DNA from 3 places in the Lysinibacillus sp. G1-3 genome. Region 2 is predicted to be linked to each of the others. Evidence: riboswitches for the same ligand, from Rfam matches in the RefSeq annotation. Region 2 holds a riboswitch; each other region holds the start of a gene.

Region 1 (8,228 bases), on a different contig from region 2:
GTGTCTGATCGGAGATTTCGAGAGTCGAATTTCGGAGAATTTGAAGGGCTCACATATGAAGACTTACAATCAGATCATCGTTATTGTGCATGGTTAGATGATCCTGTAAAGTCTCCACCTCCAAGGGGAGAAGGCTTTGATATGTTTTGTGCACGTGTTTTGGCAGGGTTCACTGCATTACCAAAAGGGGAAGATGTGTATCATCTCGTTGTCCATGGCGGGGTTATTCGAGCGCTACTCGTAGCCTTTGCTCCAACTGAGCAACCTTTTTGGTCCTATCAAACACCGCATGATAAAATGTTTTCTTTAACGTTTTCAAGAAAGGCTTGGGAGGAGGGAGCAAGATGCATGTCTTTATCGGAGGAGCCTATAGTGGAAAAACCGACTATGTCATGAAATTACTTACAGGTCAAAACGTTGAGCTAGTGGATGGCACTCTACCTGATGGCGCTCCTACTTGTGATGTACTAGTAATTAAAAACATAGAGAAATGGCTCGTAACACAAGACCTTGAGGATGATGAACCTCTTGTCAGAACTATTTTGACAAGACTAAAGACCCTTGAAGAAAATTGTGCCTTGTATATAATTGTGACCGACATGGGGCGTGGTGTTGTGCCGATGGACAAACAGGCACGATTATTACGTGATACATGTGGGCGTTTGTACCAAGCATTGTTTGCTGAAGCCGAACAAGTCGTACGCATTTGGTACGGTATTGGGGAACAAATCAAATGATATAGTGACTTGCTTGCAGAGTTTGTAAAACACTTCACAAAAGTGGGATGACATTTGCAAAGTCGCATGCTTTGTATATAAGTTGATTGGAGTGGAGGCTGGTCGACTCCTTGGGGATCAGCGATATTGAGGAATGAAGGCTAAAACCATCACATCCTGTGATAACGCCTTCGTGACTAACATCATGCTGTTGCTGTCGCTGCGCTTTCGCACAATCAAAACCCCTCTGCTGTCGCTACGTTAGCACTACGATTTCGCGAAAAAACATCCTGTTGCCCCGACGCCCCCAGGAAGCTCTGCGCGAAAGCGAAGGGTCAGCGATAAAGCGCACAGCCGGAACGGAAATCAACCCCACGCTTTGAAAAAATTTAACGGAAAGAGGGAATGGAATGGATCGACAAAAATTGATGAAATTGACGCTCACTGCCATGGTAGCGGCAATTTGTGCAGTAGGTGCAGTCATTAAAATTCCAACATTTATTACAACTGCTGCGCTTGACTCTGCACCGGCATTTTTGAGCGTTGTATTTTTATCGCCAGTATTAGCTGGTGTTGCGGGAGTCATTGGGCATTTTATTTCAGCCCTAACTACTGGCTTTCCTTTTGGACCACTACATATAATTATCGCAGTGGAAATGTTTATCGTTGTATGGATCTTTGGGGTTATGCATAAAAAAGGCATGCATTTCTGGAAATGGCCTGTAGCACTTATTTTAAATGGTGTCGTGGCACCTATACCATTTTACTTTATTATTAGTCCGGCGTTTTACTGGACGTCATTGACTAGTCTTCCACTGGCAACACTCATTAATCTAGTGATCGTTGCGGTGGCGATGCCAGTTCTGTCGAAGGTGTTTGTGCGTAAGGAAGGTCGAGTACATTGAGAAATGCAATAAAAATAGGTGAGCTCATTGCGACAACCGATAATGCCGCTGCAATTGGCGAAAAGCTACAAGATGTTGTGTCTGCTCCAGATCAGCTTACAGCATATTTTACTGCACGTGTTACATTTTTAGAGCAGCTTGCTGCAAATGCTTTACCAAAGCATATTTTACTTGCTAATTTTTCAGGGGATGCTGCATGGTCTCGTTATGTTGCAGGCATTCACCAGGTTTTTGAGGAGGCTGGTCTTTTTTGTCCGCAAATAGACGGTAGTTCAGAGACTAATATGCCAACTTTACAATCAGGCTTGTCAATAACGATGCTTGGGGAGCAGCAGAAACGTACAGCAACTAAGCATGAGCAACTAAGTTGGTACACATATGGTTTACCACTTGTAGGAAATGAAATCCTTGCACAACCTGAAGATGTCGCACAGCTGCAACCTATTTTTCAAGCGTGGAAAGAGGGAATTGTGCAGCAAGTATGGCCAGTTGGATCAAAAGGTTTACAAGCAGAATTTAGCCGGCTTTTTGGCGAACGACAGGTCAAAAGTGCATTAGATATTGAGAAAACAGCTGGTCCATGTGCAGTAGTTTTACTAGGAATTAATCCAGAAAAAGAGCAGCTAGTACAAAAATATTTTCCTAGAAATTTTGAAAAACTACGTAAAACTGCATTGTAATCGGGCTTGCTTCGAGAAAAAGTAGCACTTTAAAAAATTCAAGGGGCAAAACGCCTATTGCAACTATAAACACTATATGTTAGATTTGTTTAGGAGTTAAAACACAATATATAGTATTTTGGACGAGCGGTACCAAATATGGTTTAAAAGGGAATTCGGAAAAGAGTCATCTTAGGCCGAAGCTGTCCCCGCAACTGTAAGTGCTGACAAATGATGAATAGGCCACTGTAAAGAACGGGAAGGCCATCATTTGGAGGAAGCATGAGCCAGGAGACCTGCCGATTTGTTCAAGACAGCAACACATTCTTCGGGGATTGAGAAGTGGAGGCGAGAGATTTGTCCACTTCTTAGTGTGCATGTCCTTCATTTCCATTTCCGATTTTACTGCGATCACGTAACCGATAAGTGTTGCGTGATCGCTTTTTGTGTTGCTGGAGAAAGAAAGGGAGAGAATGTATACATGACAATTCAAATCGAACAGCAAATTGCTAAGCTTAAGAAAAGTTATACGGAGGATGAACTCGAAAGTTTTGTAAGATTATCGGATCGATGGCTACGAAAAAACGACAATGCGACATTTGAAGCATGGGCGGATGCGATGATTTTACAAACGCTTAGCCTGATTGATGAGGAGGAGCCATACTGGACATTCGTCGCAGCTCAAATTTATTTAGAAAAACTATATGATCAATTTGCAATGCGCCGTGGCGTTTCAGTGCAAGATGTTTATAAATGTTTCCCGGAACAATTAGCACGCTATACAGAAGCTGGTTTGTATCATGAAAGTTTAACAACAAAATATAGTGAGCAGGATCTTCAAGAACTCGCTTCCTATTTAGAATCAAGTCAAGATGAATTGTTTACGTATATTGGCTTAAAAACATTAATGGACCGCTATGTAGTCCGTGATTACACGAAATCACCAGTAGAGCTACCACAGGAACGATGGATGGTCATTGCGATGACCCTTATGCAGGATGAAACAGAAAATCGTTTAGAAAAAGTACGTGAATCTTACTGGGCAATGAGTAATTTATATATGACAGTGGCAACACCTACATTATCGAATGCAGGTAAAACACATGGCCAGCTATCTAGTTGCTTTATCGATACAGTAGATGATAGTTTACAAAGTATTTATGACACGAATACAGATGTTGCAACATTATCGAAATACGGTGGTGGTATTGGTGTTTATATGGGCAAAATTCGTAGCCGTGGCTCATCAATTAAAGGCTTTAAAGGCGCATCTAGTGGTGTTTTACCATGGATTAAACAGCTTAATAATACGGCGGTTTCAGTCGATCAGCTAGGTCAACGACAAGGAGCTATTGCTGTTTATTTAGATGTTTGGCACAAAGACGTCTTTACGTTTTTAGATTTACGCTTAAACAATGGGGATGAGCGTTTACGTGCCCATGATATTTTCACAGGGCTATGCTTACCGGATTTATTTATGGAAACGGTTGAAGAGCGCGGGGAATGGCATTTATTTGATCCACATGAAGTACGAGAAGTTATGGGCTTTTCACTAGAGGATTTCTACGATGAGAAAAAAGGTGATGGCACTTTCCGTACTAAATATGCAGAATGTATTGCGAATCCATTATTAAGTCGTGAGGTCGTACCAGCTATTGATATTATGAAACGTATTATGCGCTCGCAGCTTGAAACAGGCGTGCCGTTTATGTTCTATCGAGATGAAGTAAATCGCATGAATCCGAATAAGCATGAGGGAATGGTTTATAGCTCGAACCTGTGCACAGAAATATTCCAAAACATGTCAGCGACTGAATTTGAGTCTATTACTCTAGAAGATGATGTCATCGTAACACGTCGCAAGCCTGGCGATTTCGTTGTATGTAACTTATCATCTATTAATTTAGGCAGAGCTGTACCGGCTGGAGTTTTAGAAAAATTAATTCCGATTCAAGTACGTATGTTAGATAATGTTATTGCGTTAAATACAATTCCAGTAAAACAAGCAGAGCGTACGAACTTACGCTACCGAGGCATTGGACTTGGAACATTTGGCTGGCATCATTTATTAGCATTGAAAGAAATTCAATGGGAGTCTGAGGAAGCTGTAGAATTTGCGGACAAGCTATATGAAGAAATTGCGTATTTAACGATTCGCGCTTCTAACGATTTGGCAAGTGAAAAAGGAGCCTACCCATTATTTGAAGGCTCAGATTGGCATACTGGTGCGTATTTTGAAAAACGTGGCTACGACAGCAATAAATGGAATGCGTTACGCGCCGCGGTTGCTGAAAAAGGAATGCGTAACGGCTATGTTATGGCGGTTGCACCGAACTCATCAACATCCATTTTAGCGGGTAGTACGGCTACGATTGATCCTATTTTCCAAAAGAGTTATTCAGAAGAGAAGAAGGATTACAAAATTCCAGTAACGGTACCGGATCTATCACCTGTGACAACTTGGTATTATAAATCTGCTTATTTCATCGATCAAAATTGGACAATCAAGCAAAATGCTGCTCGAGCACGTCATATCGACCAAGGCATTTCACTTAATTTATACGTTCAAAATACGATTAAGGCAAAAGATTTACTAGCATTGCATATGAATGCTTGGGCGAGCGGTGTGAAAACGACATATTATGTACGCTCAACGTCTGTAGAATTACTAGAATGTGAGTCTTGCGCGAGCTAGGAGGAAGTAACAATGACAACTATTACAAAACGACAAATTATGGATAAAGAAGCACCAAACCGTTCAACAGGTATTGTGAACGGACGCTCTTCTAACATTTTAAACTGGGACGATGTGCGTTTTAACTGGGCATATCCTAAATATAAAAAAATGCTAGGTAACTTCTGGACTCCGTTTGAAATTAATATGAGCAATGATGTTAAGCAGTTTCCACAGCTATCAGCTAATGAGCAGGAATCCTTTTTAAAAATCATTGGCTTACTAGCACTATTAGACAGTGTGCAAACTGATTTTGCAGGGAAAGTAGCGGATTATTTAACAGATTCAAGCTTAAATGCATTAATGATTATTTTAGCGCAACAAGAGGTAATTCATAATCACTCTTATTCTTATGTGCTATCAAGTATTGTGAACAAAGACGAGCAGGATCGTACGTTTGACTTTTGGCGTACAGAGCCAGTATTAGAGCGACGTAATGACTTCGTAATTAAAGGCTACCATGCATTTTCAGAGGAGCCATCTGTTGGAAATATGCTAGAAGCGATTGTCTATGATGTGATTTTAGAAGGTTTATTCTTCTATTCTGGCTTCGCTTTCTTCTATCATTTAGCACGCAATCAAAAAATGGTGGCATCGTCAACGATGATTAATTATATTAATCGCGATGAGCAGCTTCATGTCGATTTATTTGTGAAAATTTATCAGGAGCTTTTAGAGGAATATCCTGAATACGATACACCAGAACGAGCGGCTCGTGTACAGGAAATCTTCCGTGAAGCGGTACAGCTAGAAATCGATTGGGCTAATGAAGTGATTGGTGATAAAATTGAAGGCCTTGATGTGGAAGATGTGCATGATTATGTACACTTCTATGCGAACGTACGCTGTAATCAGCTTGGCGTAGAGCGTCCATTTGAAGGTTATCGCAAAAATCCATTGAAGTGGGTTAAAGCGTATGAGGATGTTGACTTAGGAAAAACAGATTTCTTCGAGCAGCGTTCTCGCCAATATGTGAAGGTCAATGTAGAAGATAACGGATTTGATGATTTGTAAGATGGAACCACGCAAGCGAAAAGCTTGCGTGGTTTTTTAGATTAAGGAAAAACAAAGTTGATGTTGACGAGGTGTATACTTTTGTATACACTTGTATGCGATGAGGGTGAACTACAAAACAAGAAAGAAGTTTTCGATATACTGAAGGTTAGATTGTAAAACATGATGGTAGCAGTAGGGTTAAGGATTGATTGTCAAGCTACAACAATATCAAGATATTACGTGTCTCGAAAAACTTCATCGCAATTGGGAATGATTTTCAGTTATAATTAATAATGAATGTGAATTAAAGAACGGAGTCGAAGGAATGCAGGCAATAAAACAGTTAGGAGGGTTTTTAGGGCCCTATAAATTTTTTACCTTATTTGCACCATTATTAATGGTACTAGAGGTAACGATGGATTTACTTCAGCCGACGATTATGCAGCATATGATTGATACGGGTATTACGAATGGTGATGATCCGTATGTGCTGAAAATGTTCGTCTGGATGCTGATCAGTGCGGTATTCGGACTTGTTGGTGGGATAGGCTGTTCCTATTATAGTTCGAAGGCAGCAATCCATTTTGCATCGGATGTTCGTCAGTCACTTTATGAAAAAATGATGACGTATTCGGCAAAGGAACGAGACACTTTTACAACAGGGAAACTTATTACGATTTTAACGAGTGATGTAGAAAGTGTTCAGCGCGCGTTTATGATGACGTTGCGTATTTTTGTGCGTGGTCCTTTATTATTTATTGGAGCGGTTATCATTGTTTTTGTGACGGCACGTGAGTTATTTTCGATACTCCTTATTATCGTGCCGCTATTAATTATTGCGATGTACTTTTTCACAAAGTATTCGGGTGTCCTGTATCGCCGAGTGCAGGAGGCAATTGATCGTGTTAATACGAAGCTACAGGAGAACTTAGCGGGGATTCGTGTTGTGAAGGCGTTCCGTCGTGAAACGCAACAGATTGAACAGTTTGGCGCTCTAAATGATACGCTAACGAAGCGCTTTATTACAGCCGAGCAAATTGTTGGCGTGCTCGTGCCGTTTACGATGTTCGTTGTCAATCTAGGGATTGTAGCAGCACTTTGGCTTGGGGCCATTAAGGTAGAAGCCGGTACTTTAAAGGTTGGAGTAATTCTAGCTTTTATTAACTATTTAACGATTATATTAAATGGATTGATGACTTCTAGTATGGTATTGATGCAAATTGCACGTGCGATTCCTTCAGGGGAGCGAATCGTGGACGTCTTAAATAAAGAAGTAGCGGTTAAGGAAGCGGAAAATCCACATACAGCACCAATTCAAGGGGCGATTGACTTTCAAAATGTAAGCTATCGTTATTATGAATCGGCTGAGGATGTCCTGAAAAACATTACATTTTCGGTAAAGCCGGGGCAAACGGTAGGTTTGATCGAAAAAACAGGAAGTGGAAAATCAACGCTAGTGAAGCTATTACCACGTTTATTTGATCCGACGAGTGGAGAAATCCTCTTGGACGGAAAGCCTCTAAAGGATTATGCATTATCCACTTTACGCAAACATATTGGTTTTACTTCTCAAAAAGCATTATTGTTTTCAGGTGCAATCGACCATAATATCCGTCTTGGTAAGGAAGATGCAACGTCAGTGGAATTACAGCAAGCTCTAGATGCAGCATGTGCTACTGAATTTGTAAGTCGACTGGATAAAGGTTTAGCGCATGAACTTTCACAGGGGGCGACCAATCTTTCTGGCGGTCAAAAACAGCGATTAGCGTTAACACGTGCACTCGTAAGACAGCCTGCTATTTTAGTGCTGGATGATACAACATCTGCTCTGGATAGTGCCTCTGAAAAACATGTCCAGGAAGCTATTAGCCATCAATATAATGATACAACTACGTTTATCGTGGCGTCTAAAATAGCCTCTATTCAACAGGCAGACCTAATTTTAGTTGTAGATGACGGCGAAATTGTTGGTCAAGGCACACATCAACAATTATTACAGAATAATAAATTCTACCAAGCAATTTACGCTTCACAGCAAAAGGCTGGTGTACAACAATGAGTCAAAGTCAACCAAAGCAAATGAATTTTGGACGCGGACCACGTATGGCTGGACCAGCTGAAAAGGCTAAAAATCAAAAAGCTACGATTAATCGTGTGTGGCATTATGTGAAGCAGCAAAAAATAGGGCTTTATTTCTCTATATTTTTTGTAATAGCTT
Region 2 (8,228 bases):
AAATATTCATGGCATATTGTCTCGCCGCAAGTGTCTCTGCGCCTAAGTAAGTCGCATAATAAAGGAAGACAATCTGACAAAACTGATAAAGCACCTGCTCAAATGCTGAAGGTAAGCCTATATTTAATATTTTTTGAACATATTCCTTTGAATACTTGAAATAATATTCTAGCTTCACTCTTACTTCCATGACTTGATACAACAGCCAGAAAAACACAAGAACTGCCAAACCACGGCTTACCACTGAGGAAATAGCTGCACCTTTTACACCTAACTCCGGTAATCCTAAGTTACCAAAGATTAAACCGTAGTTTAAGATAACGTGTAGCACATTCATACCTAGTGATACATACATCGTTTGCTTTGTCCATCCATGTACACGGATAATTGCTGCTAAAGCATTTATAATAGCCTGTAAGAAAATAAAGCTTCCGATGATTACCAAGTAGCTTTGAGCGTATTTAAGCACTTCCCCTTGCAAGTTCATCATAGTCATTAAATGACTTGAAAAGAAGAAAAATAAGATACTCATCATTAGTCCAACAACCAAATTCATCGTAACTGCTAAAGCGGAAATCTTCGCAGCCTCAATAAATCGCCTTGAACCTAAATATTGAGATACAACAATGGAAGCACCATTACCAACTACCTCAAGTATTAAAATTGCAATATGAATATATTGATTGGCTGCACCAACTCCTGATACAGCATTATCTGATAAAGCACTGAGCATAAAAGTATCGGCTAGTCCCATTAACATAAATAAAAATACTTCTAAAAATATCGGCCATGTTAAATGGAATAAACTTAACCTATCTGTCTCTTTAATATCACTTTCTTTTAATATATCTGCCAATACTTTCCACTTCTCCTAATCGTTTCATAAAGATTTTTACGGGCTGCCCAACTTTCAACTACCTTCTTTACCATCTATACAGATAAATTACTGCCCAATCAATTATGCCTCGGCATAATTTCGTCCGGAATGGCTTTGTGCTTAGGCCTGCAGGTGTTTTTTGTGCGAAAGCGAAGCGGCAACAACACGAGGGCCGACACGATGTCGGTCATTTCCGTAATGCCACAGGACGTGGCGCTCTTAGACTGAGTTCCTCTATTTCAGCGGGTGTTTGGACACCCGCTGAAATAAGTTAAAAATATATAGTATCTTATCATAGATTTTTAGGCTGTAAAGAATTTTTATAATGAAACACCTAATTATACCTTGGCATAATGCTTCCATAAGCTTTTTGGCCAATATGAGTTAAAAGATTATGCAAAGATAATACAATACGCAAAAAATCCCTCTCACAATTTTATGTGAAAGGGTTTCTTATCATAGTAAACAATAATCCTTCAATTGCTTACGTTTTTCAGTTGTTAACCCAAACTCTTGCTCTAAAAAAGCTGTCTTAGAGCCATATCGGTTATCCATTGCATCAAATGCTGCTTGTAGATAGTCTTCACGGGCAGACATTAACGCATAAAATTGCTGTAATTCTTGATCGCTATAATCTTGCTGAATTGTTAGAGCCATTCGTTCGACTAAGGGACGTAAATGTACATTTGTATCTAAATAATCCTCCATGATCGTCTCCTCAGGGACATCTAAAGCAAGTAAAATAAGCGCACTGCCAATACCTGTTCGATCCTTCCCGACTGCACAATGATGAACAAGCCCTAAATTTCCAGGTTGTTGAATCGTTGCTATTAACTCTTTGAACGATGCATTATTAAAAGGCATTTGTGCATAAAATTCTCGAAACATCTCCGTGCTTACAACCTTATAAAAATCTTTCCCACCAGCGTTTGTGGGCATCTCAAAAGCATGATTTCCTTTAGCTGGTATTTGAATATAATTGGCATATGGGAATATCGGATTAGGATTATTTTGAGCCTCATGGTTGTCTCGATAATCAAAAATTGTTTTCACACCTAACGTTTCAAAGCGCTCTTTATCTGATTTCGTCATTTTACCAAGTGCTGCTGAGCGATAAATCAAACCATTCTTAACAGCACGCCCATCTCTCGACTTATAACCACCCATATCCCGAAAATTATAAACTTCCTCAAACGGAATAATATTCATATCAAACTGTTTCACTGACTACACCCCTCCCTGTTAGTAAGCATACTTATCTCTATTTTATAGAACAATTCGATATAATACCAATTTTCGCACTAGGGGATGTCATATACTTCTTAGACCAACGAGAGATTTATTTGGGGGTGTTTCTCTATTGGGGCAGAGCAGTTATCCACTTTATTCTTTCTCTTTCTCAACCAAGCGGAACAGTTATCCACTTCACCCGTTCTCTTTCCCACCTAAGCGGAGCAGTTATCCACTTTACCCGTTCTCTTTTCCACTCAAGCGGAGCAGTTATCCACTTTACCCGTTCTCTTTCCCACCTAAGCGAAGCAGTTATCCACTTTACCCGTTCTCTTTTCCACCCATGCGGAGCAGTTATCCACTTTACCCGTTCTCTTTTCCACCCAAGCGGAGCAGTTATCCACTTTACCCGTTCTCTTTTCCACCCATGCGGAGCAGTTATCCACTTTATTCTTTCTCTTTCCCACCCAAGCCGAGCAGTTATCCTTTTTATCCATCAAAAAAGCTGCCCTTGATAAAGGACAGCTCAAAACACTATTTTTCAATATCAATTATTTAAATAACTCAGGGTATACTGCTTTTGCGATTAACTCAACAGCTTCGCCAATACGCGGACCTGGACGACTTGAAATATCATTATCTATATAATAAACCGCTTTATTTTGAATGGCCGTGATTAAATTCCATCCATCACGAGAAAGGATTTCTGCTTCTGGATTTTCCACATAGTTTTTGTTTACTGTTGATAAAATGACATCTGGGTTTTTCGCAATGACATCTTCCTCAGATACCTTTTTCCAGCTTTGGAGGTCATCAAAAACGTTTTTAACATTTGCAACATTTAAAATTTCTTGTTGGAATGTACCAGAACCAGCTGTATATATATCTGGCTTTGGACTAATTTCTAAGTAGATTTTTTTTGGATCTTTCACATCTTTAACTTTCGCTTGGACATCTGCAATTTTAGCTTTAATATCTTCATTTAACTTTTCGCCTTTATCTTTGATGCCCATAACCGTTGCAACTTGTTCGATATCCCCATAAACATCATCAAATGATTTAGCTGACTGAATGGCAAACACTTTAACACCCGCATCTTCAAGAGTTTTTAATGCATTTAAATTGTCAGCATCTAATCCAGTTGTATAGGCAATAACAACATCTGGCTGTAACGCTAAAATACGCTCACTATTGAATATTTCAGAATTAGAGACGCGCTCAATTTTTTGCGCTTCTTCTGGATACGTATCATACACAGTCGCACCAACTATTTTATCACCCACACCTAGAGCAAATAAAATCTCTGTATTACTCGGTTGTAATGAAACAATAGTTTTAGGTACTGCATTAAACTCAACTTCTACACCACGGTCATCCTTAACTTTATAGCGAGTAGTTTTCTCAACTTGTTGATCTTCTTTAGAAACAGCATCTTTATTTGTATCTTCTTTCGTGCCACAGCCAACTAATACAAGTGCCAACATCAACACAGAAAGCCATTGTAGCTTAAACATTTTCTTCATTTCATTAATTCTCCTTTTTCTTTTTCATCGGGTATGACTTACTAATAAACGGTATTTCAGCAATACCAGCATGCTGATTCATATAGACAGCCATTACAAAAAATACATTGGCTAGCAATCCTAAATAATCAAAGAGAATAGCTGGTACTTCGCGTTCTTCAGATACTTTGTGCAAAACACGGTATGATTTTTTCGCTTCACTACGACATAAATGTAATACAGAAGCTGCATCTGTTCCTTGAGGTAATACAAAGTTTTGTATTTCCTCTTTAACATGACTAACATAGAAATCATAGCGATCACTAAGCCGAGTCAAATCATCTTCGGTTACAGCTAATTTACCTCGAACCGAGCCATTTACATGGTAAGCCATTGGCAAAATGGCTAGTAAATCAACTGCTACTACCTCTACCGTTTCTTTTTTAACCGCCGCCAATGCTACACCAATATGTGTTGTTAGGCTATCCGTTCGAATTTCAAAATCTACTGTAGATGCCTTTTCACGCATAAATGGATAACAAGAATAACGTGCATCTTTTTTCAAATATAAATCCCCGCTTTCCTTCATGAAAAATTCTTACCTTAATAACACCTCGGCTTACACCAGGTGAATTATAAGCGCATAAAAAAACGTTGTTCCCACTCCTAAGGAAACAACGAAAAATAGCATAAATAGTGTCGCATAAATACGACATAGCCTATGTATTTGCCGCATATTCTCCTAGCTTCCGAAGAGTTTCTATACGTTCAAACAAAGGTCGGTCTCCTGGCTTGTACAGCTCACTACGTTCATAAAAAACCTTCCCATCGGATAATTCGACAGTGGTATATTTTTACGACTTCTGTACTTACAGTTGCGGAAACAGCTCCGGTTTTTCACCGAATTCCCGATTATGCTATAGTTTAGCACCTTTATTCTGCAAGAATTATTCACTTGTTATGCAGTTTATCATAGATTGATAGGAAAAAATAGCTGTGGAATTTTAGAATAAACAACGATGGATAAAAATCATGCAGGTATTACCGTATGCACGCGGATATATTCACTGCCCCATTGGGTATTCATCCTGCTCGTGCAAATATTTATTATGCCTCATAAATTAAAGCATTTAATTTTTTTATACGTTATAAAAACTATTTCTCATAATGAAAGAATTTGCAAAAAATAGTCATTAACTTTTATCGGATGGCATTTTTATATTTCTTTTTGGATTTAACATCTTTCTCTTCCTCAATTAAACGCTGTGCAATTTTTAGTAGTTTTGGGTCATTTGTTGCATCGAATAGCTTTTTAAAGGATACAATAATATCATAGCGTATTAATGTCGGGTGCTTTTCGTCTAAGCATGTTTGATATCTTTTAGCCAAATATGATACGACTAAATCTCTTTGTACCTGCCCCGCTAAGCCTATTTTCCAAATCGCCTGTAAAGTATGCCTCACAGTGACTGTTTCTTCATCATACGTTACTGCCCAAATCTTTAAGAAGTCCTCTAATACTCTTTCTTCAGGATCACTTTTTGCTGCCAGTGCGCATAAAAATTGTGCAGCACTTGCACGTATATGTCCATTTTTGTATGTAAGAGTTTGAACTAGTTGTTCCCAAACTGAATAGGTCCAATCAACTGGTTCCTGCATAATTTTCATTAATTCTTCGTATGATTTGTATTGAATATCACGGTCACGCTCTGTTAAATTACTAAAAAGTTGCAAAATCTCTTTTTCCATGATTCATCCCTACCTTTATTGTTTCAGAACGTAAAAAATAGTGTACTTGTAAGTGTTATCTCATTTACCATCATGCGTTACTTTGCTACTACAAAATAAAAGCCTCATATAATTGTAATTTCAGAGCAAAATCCCCGATTGTATATTTCAAAATTATCAGAAATGACATTCATTATGCAAGAATCTTTTCTTTTAGCTATATGAAGATAGAGGAATACTCGTTAGGATTATCATTGGAGTTATCTCACTTATTAGCCTTCGATTGAGTCCAAGCAAAATACGTAATAACAAAAAATTGATGCTAATTCTTTTTTCGGCTGTATTATCATTTTTATAACTGGGGCTATAGTTGTAAAAATATCTACCTATGTAAATTTATTCATTACAAAAGTTATTTTACTCATTATTGACCGAGTAGTCGAGCCTAAATTAATGAATAACATTATATGTTTGCCTAATAGGTTTAATCGTAGAATCTTAACTATAGTTTAAACAGTTGATAATTTCCAGTACCGCCAAATAATGAAAAAAGGTTATCTTTGTAATTTCTTTTACAAAGATAACCTTTTCGCTATTTAAATCGTCTATATAATAGTACGGCTTATTAAATACGACCGAAGCCTACTAAATATTGATTCCACCAATCAAGTGATTCAATGACAACACCTTTATTTTGAGCATCAATCATTGTGTTGTTCCCTAAGTAAATACCTACATGCGCTATACCCGAACCATAGCTGAAGAATACTAGGTCACCTACACGTGCTTCACTTGCTGAAATACGTTGTGTTGCTAAATATTGTTGTGATGCTGTACGTGGTAAAGATACGCCTGCTTGTTTGTAAGACCATTGTACAAGACCTGAACAGTCAAATCCTGTCGATGGGTTACTACCGCCCCAAACATAGCTACGACCTAGGAATTGTTTCGCAACTGAAATAGCATCACCTGAAGATGCAGTGCCTGCTCCTGAACCAACAACCACATTTTGTGAAGATTTTTCATTGTTAGCTTTGCCACTATTATTAGCATTGCTATTGCTATTATCGTTAGTGTTAGTGCTAGTGTTTGTTGCTTGTACAACTGGAGTAGCTGCTTGAAGTGCACGTAAACGAGCTGCCTCTTCCTCTGCTGCTTTACGTTCTGCTTCTAAACGCTCTTCTTCTTGTTTCGTTGCAATTTGTGCTTTTAATGCAAGAGATTTTGCTTCATTTTCAGCTTTTTTCACTTCCATTTCGCTTTCCTTCTGTTGAAGCTCTTGGAATTGCTTTTGAAGCTCTTTTTGTTTTTCATCTAATGTTGTTTTTTGTTTCTCTAAGCTAGCCTTATCTGCTTCTTGTTGATCTACTAATTCTTGGTCAGCATCCATTAATGTTTTTACCGCTACGACACGGTCCATTAAATCTGCAAAACTTTTTGATTCAAGAACAGCGTTTAAATAAATACCTACAGTATTATCTTGAGCTTGATATGCAGCCATACGGTCACTTAAAATCGCTGAACGTTGCTCAATACGTTTTTTAGTGTCTACAATATTTGCATCAACTTCTTTAATGTCCGCCTGTACTTTGTTAAATACTTTTACTTTTTCATCGATCTCTTTTTGTAGGTTTTTTAGCTCTTCGTGTAGCTTTTTAACCTCTGTATCTATTTTAGCTTTCTTATCAATCATTTGTTGAGATGTTTCTTCTGCGTGCACTTGAGTTGGTTGAACTGTATTAAATAATAAGCCGCCCGCTAATGCTAATGCTAGCACCATCGACTTACGCCATTTATTGCGCTTACCCACGTTATTCTTTCCCTTCACTAGTCAATTTCGTTCGTAGAATTTTAATGTACTCATTGGAACGATTTCTTTTATTTTTTCTTATATTTTATTAGCCTTTTAAAGTTTAGCACTATTAGCATAACTTTTATACTATTTCGCGCCTTTTTAATGGTTTAGTAAAACTCGCAACATTCTTGTAATATTTACTTAAATCCCGATAAATTCTACAAAATTACGTTTTATTCTACATATCAACGTTTTTGACTACTTTACCCTTAGTCCTACTCTCTGTTTTGTAATGTTTTTGTAATATTTCTAGAAAACATTTTTAACATAAAAAAAGGTAAGGGAACATTTTCCCCTACCTACAAATAATGTGTAACCATAAACAAAGATTGATTTCTCTCCAAGTTGGCGCTTCTATTGCTTCATGGCACGAAGCGCTTGGATAGAAAGCCGTACTAACAGAATGGCACATAGAAATAACCCTAAGTATGCTGCTGTATTTAAATAGATCGCATACGTGTCATGAATAAATTGTGAAATGGCTAAAAGTGCTACTGAAATAATGCCAAAGGTAATACCAACGAGAAGTAAGACGAAACGGGAAAACAGATTGGTAATAAAACGAGCATTATCCTCATCTGAAAAAACATCGTGATGTAAGATAATTTTCCCACTTTCTACACGTTGAATAAGCTGGTCGACTCTTCTTGGCATTTTGCGCAATGTCGGAATAAGCATGGATAATTCTTCTTGTAAACGTTCCTTTGTTGCCATCGGTTCTTTAAATGGCTTCAGGAAGGATGCCCGCATATATGCGGATGAAAAATCTTTCGCTTCCGTAAAAATATCAAAGCTTGGGTCAATTACCCGTAGTGTGCCATCCAGTGTTACTAAGGAACGCAGTGCTAAACCTACTGCGGGATAGAAAGCAAGACCAAAATCACGAACAACTGTAAATAACGCATGTATCAATTCCTCTGTCGGAATCCGATCCACGTAAGAGATTTTCAAGAGAATTTGATCTATGGCTTGCTCCATCTTTGCACGGTCTGCATGGCCCGAATTTTCAACCAATAGTGTTAAGCCATCATATAAA
Region 3 (8,228 bases), on a different contig from region 2:
AATGAATTCTAGGACGTATCAGTTATTTGGGGGCTTAACCAAACAAGTAGAGACGAATCAAAAAGTAGTTGCTTTAACTTTTGATGATGGTCCGGCGGATAACACAAATCAGATATTGCCGCTATTGGAAGAGTACAATGCTAAAGCTACCTTTTTTCTGATAGGTGCAGAAATAGAAAAATTTCCAGAGGAAGCAAGAAGAATCGCAGAAGAAGGACATCAAATTGGGAATCATACCTATTCGCATAATCGGATGATTTTCAAAACACCCTCTTATTACAAAGATGAAATAGAAAAGACAGATCAATTGATTCGTAATACAGGCTACAAAGGTGAAATTGATGTTCGGCCACCTAATGGGAAAAAGCTGATAGGGTTGCCGTATTACCTAAATAAACATAAAAGAAAAACTATAACTTGGAACCTTGAACCAGATACTTTTTACACTACGGTTTCTGACAAAGTAAAATATGTGACTGAGAATATTGAACCTGGTTCGATTATCTTGCTGCATCCAATGTATGATAAAACGGGCAAAGCGCTCCAAACAATTGAAGGTATACTACAGGAACTTTCAAATAAGGGTTATAAATTTATCACTGTTAATGAACTTCAAGATTTATAGTATAAAAAAGAGTTAATTTCCTACCTTCGTTGGGATTAACTCTTTTTTTGTTGCTGCCGTTTTCTGCTTTAAATGGATGCATCCTTTTCCTAGGAAATTTCTCTTCTTCATCCGGCTACTTGTCTTTATGTTTTACAGCAACAATCTTTGAGAAAACAGCCATTTTTTTTAAAAAGTTCATCTTTTTTTCAATATACCCCAACTCCATACTACTCGACATATCTATATAACTAAAAGTAAAGATTATTGGGGCAAATATATTAGAAACTAATGATTTTGAAAGTAATAAAATGGATGTATTGAAAACAACATAATGCTACTTTTCTAGTGTAGTAAATTTATTATGACTCTAATAGAAAAATGGGTGATATTAGTCACGTTATCAAGTCCCACCTACCCATGCGAGATAAATCTATTTGCATACAATACAGTAAGCTCCATAAGTGGAGAGGACTAAACTATTAATAAAAAAGAAATAAAAATATCTAACTAAATGAGGTGAGTTTATTGAAAAATGGACTTGGAAAATGGGAACAATTCTTACTTTTAAAACAAAATCCTTTAACAACTAACTGCATTCCAGAATCAACACTTTACAGTCTAGAAAACCTAATCTATTTATTAAATAAATATGAGTATATTTATGTGAAACATAATAGTGCCGGACAAGGAAGAGCAATTTATAAAATCTACAAAAGAAAAGATGGACACTATTGTTTTAACGGATTTACCATGCAAGGTGAAGAAATAAGTAAATGTGTAGCAGCGATTGAGGATTTCCACCAAGTTCTACATCCATATGAGAAACACGGTAGATTAAGCGGAAATTATATTATACAGGAAGGGGTCAAAAGTCTCACCCCTGATGGGGATTCAATATCCATTCGTGTTCATGTTCAAAATCTAAAGGGAAAATGGGTAATTGGTGGAATTTACGGAAGGGTTGCAACTGAGGATCATGGGATTGTCAATTCAAATCGGGGTTCTAAAGCAATATCGATTGAAGAATTACTATCAGGTTATTTGATGATGGATAATACAAAGAAAGATCAAACAATAGATTCTCTAAAAGAAGATTCAATTTTAGCAGCTGAAGTAATAGCATCCCACTGTCCTTGTAGAGAATATGGCATTGATTTTGGAATAAATCTTGAAGGAAAACCTATATTATTTGAAGTAAATACAACGCCTAGCATTCGTAGTTTTGCCAAAGTTGATAGGGCAATCTGGAAGAACATTGTTGAGATTAGGAAAAAGCAAAATGAAGGCTAAGTTTGAAATGTAGTTATTTTTCATTTTAGTCATCAGCATATTTCTATTCAATAGACATACATCCAAAAAATACTTACCTTTCTATAATTTTGGGAAAGAAGAAACTTAATTGCATCCGTTACTTGTGAACGATTAGGGATTTCCTGAAAAAATGGATTATGGTTGGATAGGCGCGATATGAATCAATTTTCTTTGGAGACGATTCAGCATGGGCTCAAATTCCCAGCCCTCAGGAACCTGAATTCGCGTACATTAGTTTATTTGGTTATTCGAAGTGTTAAAAGATTCTTTTGATTCACTCTTACTGGCGAAGGAAAATCCCTGGAAAAAATGTCTGTTTACAACTTAAGCAGACATTTTTTTAAGTATACTTTGTTAGAGATATGTAGAACTATAACTTCTAAATGATTGTAGGGAATAGTTTCATTTCATTTTGAAGCAACGTCCTAAAGACATTGGTACTCCGAAAGATTTCAGTATGTAGTTTTTTAGTAACCATTTATAACTACTTAGGCTTGGAATAAAGTTTAATTAAAAGCACTTCTTTAGCCTACATTTTAAGATAAATAAAAAGAATCCATTTCGAATAAAAGGCTTCTTATTTTTGCTTACTGAAGTACTATAAAAAACAATTCAATAAAACTAAAATAGCACCTATACCAAAAACAGAAATCACTTTTATCATGTCTTTCTTCAACAAAACACCACCTAATATCCATTTTTTAAAATCCAAACTATTATGTAAGTGATGAGTGCTTTTATACTGCGTTTATATTAGTGTTAACGTTATTACTAGTGAATTATTAGCAGTGTGAATTAGCCTTTCATAAGATGAAAAAATTAATAAACACAAGTATGCTATTTAATACTTAGCAACCCTCGCTTAATAGCTGTTACGACAGCACCTACTCGAGATTCTACGTTTAATTTCCTAATGATTGATGAGATATGATATTCAACTGTTCTTATGCTTATCATCATTTCCTCACTAATTTCAATATTGGTTTTATCCTCTGCTATTCTTTTTAATACTTCAGACTCTTTTGGTGTAAGCATTTTATCTATCTGATCTTTTTCAACTTTAGGAAACCTTTTGTCACCTAAAAATACTTGTCTAATAGTAAAGATTAATTCTTGGAATGATTTTTCTTCTGAAATAAAAGCGCTAGCTCCTGCATTGTAGGAAGATCTTATATATTCTGAACATTTACACTTTGATAGTATGATAACTCGTAAGTGTGGAATATTTTTTAATAGTTTAGTTAAATCAATTTTGTTTGATAACTCCATTTGCAAATTTATAAGTACAATATCCGGAGAGTTTGTGATTATTTCATGATGTAAATACTCAGGATTAGAAAGAGTCCCTATCACGCAAATATTTGGTTCTTTGTTTAATCTGTGCTTTAAGCACTCTAGTACTAATTGACGATTATCTACAAGTAGTAGTTTAATATTCACGCTATTCACTCCTTGGTTATATATCAATCTTCATCTCCAAAAAAGTCCGCTATTGTCATTAAATGATAAGAGAAAAACTAAAGATTTAGTTTGAATAATATACCCATTAAATGTTTTTCAAAACTATTAATCTCCAATAACTGAGGTGATTCTGCATTATTATGTGAAATATATATGAAGTTAGAATATTTGCGGGAAATACGGATGTTTTAAAAGTTCTATTTGTTATATTACATATAAGTGTTCTGAAAAAAACAAAAATTAAAAAAATGTATCTTAATATTCAAGATGTGTTTTTATAAGTGAATCCTAATTAATAGCAAGAAATTAATATTTACACAAATCTATTAATACCTAGTAAAAAAACGTTGATTAACCCAATATAATTGGTGTGATTACTATATAAAACCAAATAAGAAAGAAGTTGTATGATATGCAAATTATTGAATTAAAAAAGGCTTGCGCTGATTTGATGATCCTTCGACTACAGAAGTTATATGGTGTTATTTCTGTACTTCTACAAGATGATTTGTAAAATATAAAGCACTTATTTAGATACTTTGAGAGTACAACAATTGTTCAAAGACTTTTCAAAATGAGAGGAAGAAATTAGTGTTTTATTTTGAAATCATTATTTTTATTTTGTTCCACAAAGAATTTTATCCTCTTTGGTTAATGAATGAAGAAGTTAGCAAGGTTTAAAATCAAGTTATAGGAGACAAAAGATGATTAATAAATTATTATTAGTTTCATTTTCACTACAGATACTTTTTTTTCTTCTTTTTTTTAGTACCTTACTAGCCAAAATACCAGAGCCATTCGCATCAGTTATTATCTTATTAATTGCTTCAATGGGTTTAATTGTTGCTATAATTTCTGTAATTAAAGGACAAACATCGAGGCTAGCTCCCATAGTACTGGGAATATCGCTTTTGATATTTTTAATGTTTGTATTTGCAATGCTTTTATCAGGAATGTAAATGGTCAATCATAAATTTTCCAACGGGAATATTATTATATAGGGCAGAGAAGGGATTCATCCCAATATATACTACTTTTTTCGATGAAGGTTCTAACGACAAGGGCGAACCTTCGAGGGCCTACCTGTTTTTCAGATTCCCTTTTTCAATTTTTTTGAGTTTTAAAGAAGTAGTTGACCATTTGTATTAAAATGAAATAATTTGTAAAATCACACCAATTAAAATTAAGGAGGGGATTAAGAATGAAGGTTAGAAAAAGGTTTAAAAATGGTATTGTAACAGCTTTATCGACACTATTTATTTTTTCAGGAGTACTAAATGCTAGTATAGTTAATGCGGCAGAGCCAGTAACTGCTATTCAGGACGGAAATGTTCAGGGGAAAGCAGGAATAGTTATGAAGATTGATCTTACTGGAGAAGATAAAAAGCTATTGGGAGATGAATTTCTTAAGGAAGTAGAAAAAGAGGGATGGAAAAAAACTGAAAATGGTTATGAGAAATTTTATCCTGCCCAAAACGGCTCATTAACTATTAATGACCAAGTGGTTGATTTGACTGCTGATGGTACATTCGTAATAAATGAAGATGATGCTAATTTGGATATTCAATTTAAGGCTAATGGGCAAGAAATTAAAACAAATGTTAAAAATGATATGAAAAAATCCCGAACTATAGATCTAGTAAAGACTATCGATTTCAAAGACTTCGTAAAGTCAATGGATGGTGAAATGATTAGTACAGAAAATAGAGACAAAAGCACCCGATCTGAGGTGGGCCAAAAACACTCTCCAGGAGATCGTGTACACTGTAACCGATTCAATGGTTCAGCTTCTAATCATAGATACTATAATCACTGGGATCCTAGGGCATGGAAAAACTTTGTAGGAAGTGATTGTGACTATGCTTTCTTATCTTATGACTGTCAAAATGATTATACAAGTAATACAAATTGCCGTGGTCTTCAATCAGCTTATAACTACAAAAACTGTTCATGGGCTTTATACCATTCTAACAGATATCACTACTATGGCAAATCAGGACACTGAAATTATTATTGTTCTGGGGAGATAGATTAGTATGAAGAAATTTATATATATATTTCTATTCACAGTTTTTTTGTTTTTAAATGCCTGTAGTAATACTGATACAAACCAAGTATCAAGTGTTGCTGAAGAGCTTAACAATATCGAAACCAATCATATATATAAGAATGGGGTACTAACAACTAAATTATCAGTTCCAGAAAACCTAAGAAATGAAGAAAACTTCAGTATTATAATGGATTTAAAGATGCAAAATATGGATCATTATATTGAAGATATAAACCTATCAAAAGAACAAAACTATTATACTGCTAAAATTGAATTACCAATGGAAGGTATTTGGAATATAGATTATCATTATGTTTTAGATGAAAATACTAAAATTGATTCCTTTACTGAAGTTTTTGGTAAAGTCGATGAAGAACAAATAGATGATGTGACCCTTAATATTACAACGAATCCCGAGTTTATTCAGCCAAATCAAGTAGGAATTCTAAACATTACACTTCATGATAATCAAAACAATATTATTCAAGATTCAAAAGTAAGTTTACAATTTGATCTACTGGAAAGGGATATTCATTTTACGGAGGATTTAAAAAGCGAAAATGGAGTTCATCAATTTAAAGGTAAATTTGAAGCAGGGATTTGGTATGTTACTATACATGCCTTTGCAGAGGGAAATGAGCATTTAATGGAAACTGTTATTTTACCAATTGGTACAGAAGCTGCAAAAGAAGTAGAGAGAGAATCATTAAAAAATGGGCATCGAAATTAATATATTTTTGTGGAGATGTTATGGATAGGGGTAACGAAGAAAGCTAAATTTCTTATTTTTAGTTTTTAACACTAGTGTTGCGCAAAAGGTTCTGAATTTTCCATTTGAAATGTTGACACATTAAACACTTTGCCGTAGATTTAAAGTAATTGCATAAAAGCGTTAGGTGCCCACTGCGGGAGAATAGGGAATAAAGTGAAAAGCTTTAGCGGTCCCACCACTGTAAAAAGGGAGTTTCATAGAGAATGCCACTAGCATCGTTCTGGGAAGGTTCTATGAAATGTTGAAATTGAGCCAGGAGACCTGCCTATCTGCTTCGTATTATATAGACGATGGAAAAGTCTGTAGTTTATTTGTTATGGATAAACTACAGGCTTTTTATTTTTTTCTCAAAATCATTCTTCGAGTAACGAGGGCAAAAAAGAAAGGGGAAATTTTCATGCAATTATTACAACAAACGATCCACAACATTCAAAGTGCCGACCACAAAATGATGGGGCAGGCAAGAGAACGCATAGATGCACTTTGCAAGCCACCTAGTAGTCTGGGAAAGCTGGAAACTCTAGCTGTGCAACTATCTGGTATTACAGGTGAACTATATCCTGCAATTGATAATAAAGCAATTATTGTCTGTGCCGCGGATCATGGTGTCTGTGATGAAGGAGTGACACCGAATCCACAAAATGTGACGGTCTTCCAAACATTAAATTTTCCTAGAGGCGGAACTGGTGTCTGTGCTATCGCAAAAATCACAGATGCTAAAATTGTCACGGTAGACGTTGGCGTAAAAGAAGATGTGCCACATGATGCTGGAGTCATCATTAAAAAGATTAAATACGGTACGGACAATATGGCAAAAGGACCTGCCATGTCAAGAGAAGAAGCCATTCAATCCATTGAAGTAGGAATTGAAGTAGCTACGGAAGAAATTAAAAAAGGGATAAATGTACTCGGGACAGGTGAAATGGGTATCGGTAATACAACACCTAGTGCTGCTATATTATCGGTTCTTCACGAGTGTCACCCGAATGAAGTGACAGGCTTCGGTGCAGGAGTTGGACCAGGAGGGATTGCACATAAAGTAGAGGTTATTTACAATGCTATTGCATTAAATAAACCAAATCGTCATGATGCTATTGATATTCTTGCAAAAGTTGGAGGGCTAGAAATAGGCGCTATGGCAGGAGTAATACTTGCTGCCGCCGCACATCGAAAACCAGTTGTTATTGATGGCTTTATTTCTACTATTGCAGCTCTTATTGCATACGAACTTGAGCCAAACGTCAAAGACTATATTATTCCTTCTCATGCCTCTGAAGAACCAGGTGCAAAAATTGCCGCTGAAATGCTCGGAATTGAACCTATGCTACAAATGAATATGCGATTGGGTGAAGGCTCTGGTGCAGCTTTAGCATTTCCTATTTTGGACGCAGCATGCTCTATGATGAAAAACATGGCTACATTAGAGGAAGCTATGCTACTGTTGAAAAAGTAGATCTATTAATCTTTAAGTGCTTATTGTCGCTGCTGTGGATGCAAGGCGTTTGTGAAATAACAAAAATTCAAAACAAGCCCAAATCTGACATTTGGGCTTGTTAATATGCAACGGTATAGCTATGCCTGATGCAACCTCCGTAACGGTAAACGCCATTTCCTCATATATGAAAATATTCTTAGTACGGTGATCATACCAAATAATACATATAAAAAGATATCACCTGAAAATAGTTGAAGTCCGATAATAAGCCCGGCTAGTGCTGCCCATACACCATAGATTTCATCACGGAGGACTAATGGTTGTCGTCTAGCTAATAAATCTCGAACAATTCCACCGCCTGACCCTGTTAAGACAGCAGCTACAATAACCGCACTAATAGGCATGTCGAGCTTCACAGCATAGAGAGCACCTTGAATCGCGAATGCCGATAATCCAATAGCATCGGTGAAATTACCCCAGCGATGCCAATGCTGAATAAGTCGGTGCGGAAATATGAAAAATAACGTAATAGCTGCAATGGCAATTTGGAACATCATATCTTGCCCCCACAGTGTTGTTACAGGTAAACCTA

Evidence for each region. Region 2 has a riboswitch for cobalamin ahead of ACVYAD_RS10450 (hypothetical protein). Riboswitches for the same ligand answer to the same signal wherever they lie in the genome.
Region 1: linked by a shared signal. The riboswitch ahead of ACVYAD_RS11270 (ribonucleoside-diphosphate reductase subunit alpha) and the one ahead of ACVYAD_RS10450 (hypothetical protein) in region 2 are both predicted to bind cobalamin.
Region 3: linked by a shared signal. The riboswitch ahead of cobT (nicotinate-nucleotide--dimethylbenzimidazole phosphoribosyltransferase) and the one ahead of ACVYAD_RS10450 (hypothetical protein) in region 2 are both predicted to bind cobalamin.

Annotation. Positions count from the first base shown of each region.
Region 1 covers NZ_JBWHYQ010000009.1:114,205-122,432, forward strand. The annotation lists gene ACVYAD_RS11250 (histidine phosphatase family protein) at 1-396, shown strand, start outside; gene ACVYAD_RS11255 (bifunctional adenosylcobinamide kinase/adenosylcobinamide-phosphate guanylyltransferase) at 345-737, shown strand; gene ACVYAD_RS11260 (ECF transporter S component) at 1,127-1,621, shown strand; gene ACVYAD_RS11265 (hypothetical protein) at 1,618-2,301, shown strand; cobalamin riboswitch at 2,412-2,599, shown strand; gene ACVYAD_RS11270 (ribonucleoside-diphosphate reductase subunit alpha) at 2,762-4,975, shown strand; gene ACVYAD_RS11275 (ribonucleotide-diphosphate reductase subunit beta) at 4,988-6,028, shown strand; gene ACVYAD_RS11280 (ABC transporter ATP-binding protein) at 6,336-8,069, shown strand; gene ACVYAD_RS11285 (ABC transporter ATP-binding protein) at 8,066-8,228, shown strand, end outside.
Region 2 covers NZ_JBWHYQ010000008.1:186,044-194,271, reverse strand. The annotation lists gene ACVYAD_RS10465 (MATE family efflux transporter) at 1-847, opposite strand, end outside; gene ACVYAD_RS10460 (tyrosine-protein phosphatase) at 1,334-2,101, opposite strand; gene ACVYAD_RS10455 (ABC transporter substrate-binding protein) at 2,659-3,630, opposite strand; gene ACVYAD_RS10450 (hypothetical protein) at 3,635-4,174, opposite strand; cobalamin riboswitch at 4,370-4,559, opposite strand; gene ACVYAD_RS10445 (hypothetical protein) at 4,810-5,358, opposite strand; gene ACVYAD_RS10440 (C40 family peptidase) at 5,963-7,147, opposite strand; gene ACVYAD_RS10435 (ABC1 kinase family protein) at 7,547-8,228, opposite strand, start outside.
Region 3 covers NZ_JBWHYQ010000026.1:42,002-50,229, reverse strand. The annotation lists gene ACVYAD_RS22420 (polysaccharide deacetylase family protein) at 1-625, shown strand, start outside; gene ACVYAD_RS22415 (YheC/YheD family protein) at 1,133-1,897, shown strand; gene ACVYAD_RS22410 (response regulator transcription factor) at 2,756-3,358, opposite strand; gene ACVYAD_RS22405 (hypothetical protein) at 4,068-4,346, opposite strand; gene ACVYAD_RS22400 (hypothetical protein) at 4,581-5,384, shown strand; gene ACVYAD_RS22395 (hypothetical protein) at 5,416-6,159, shown strand; cobalamin riboswitch at 6,307-6,484, shown strand; gene cobT (nicotinate-nucleotide--dimethylbenzimidazole phosphoribosyltransferase) at 6,599-7,654, shown strand; gene ACVYAD_RS22385 (trimeric intracellular cation channel family protein) at 7,774-8,228, opposite strand, start outside.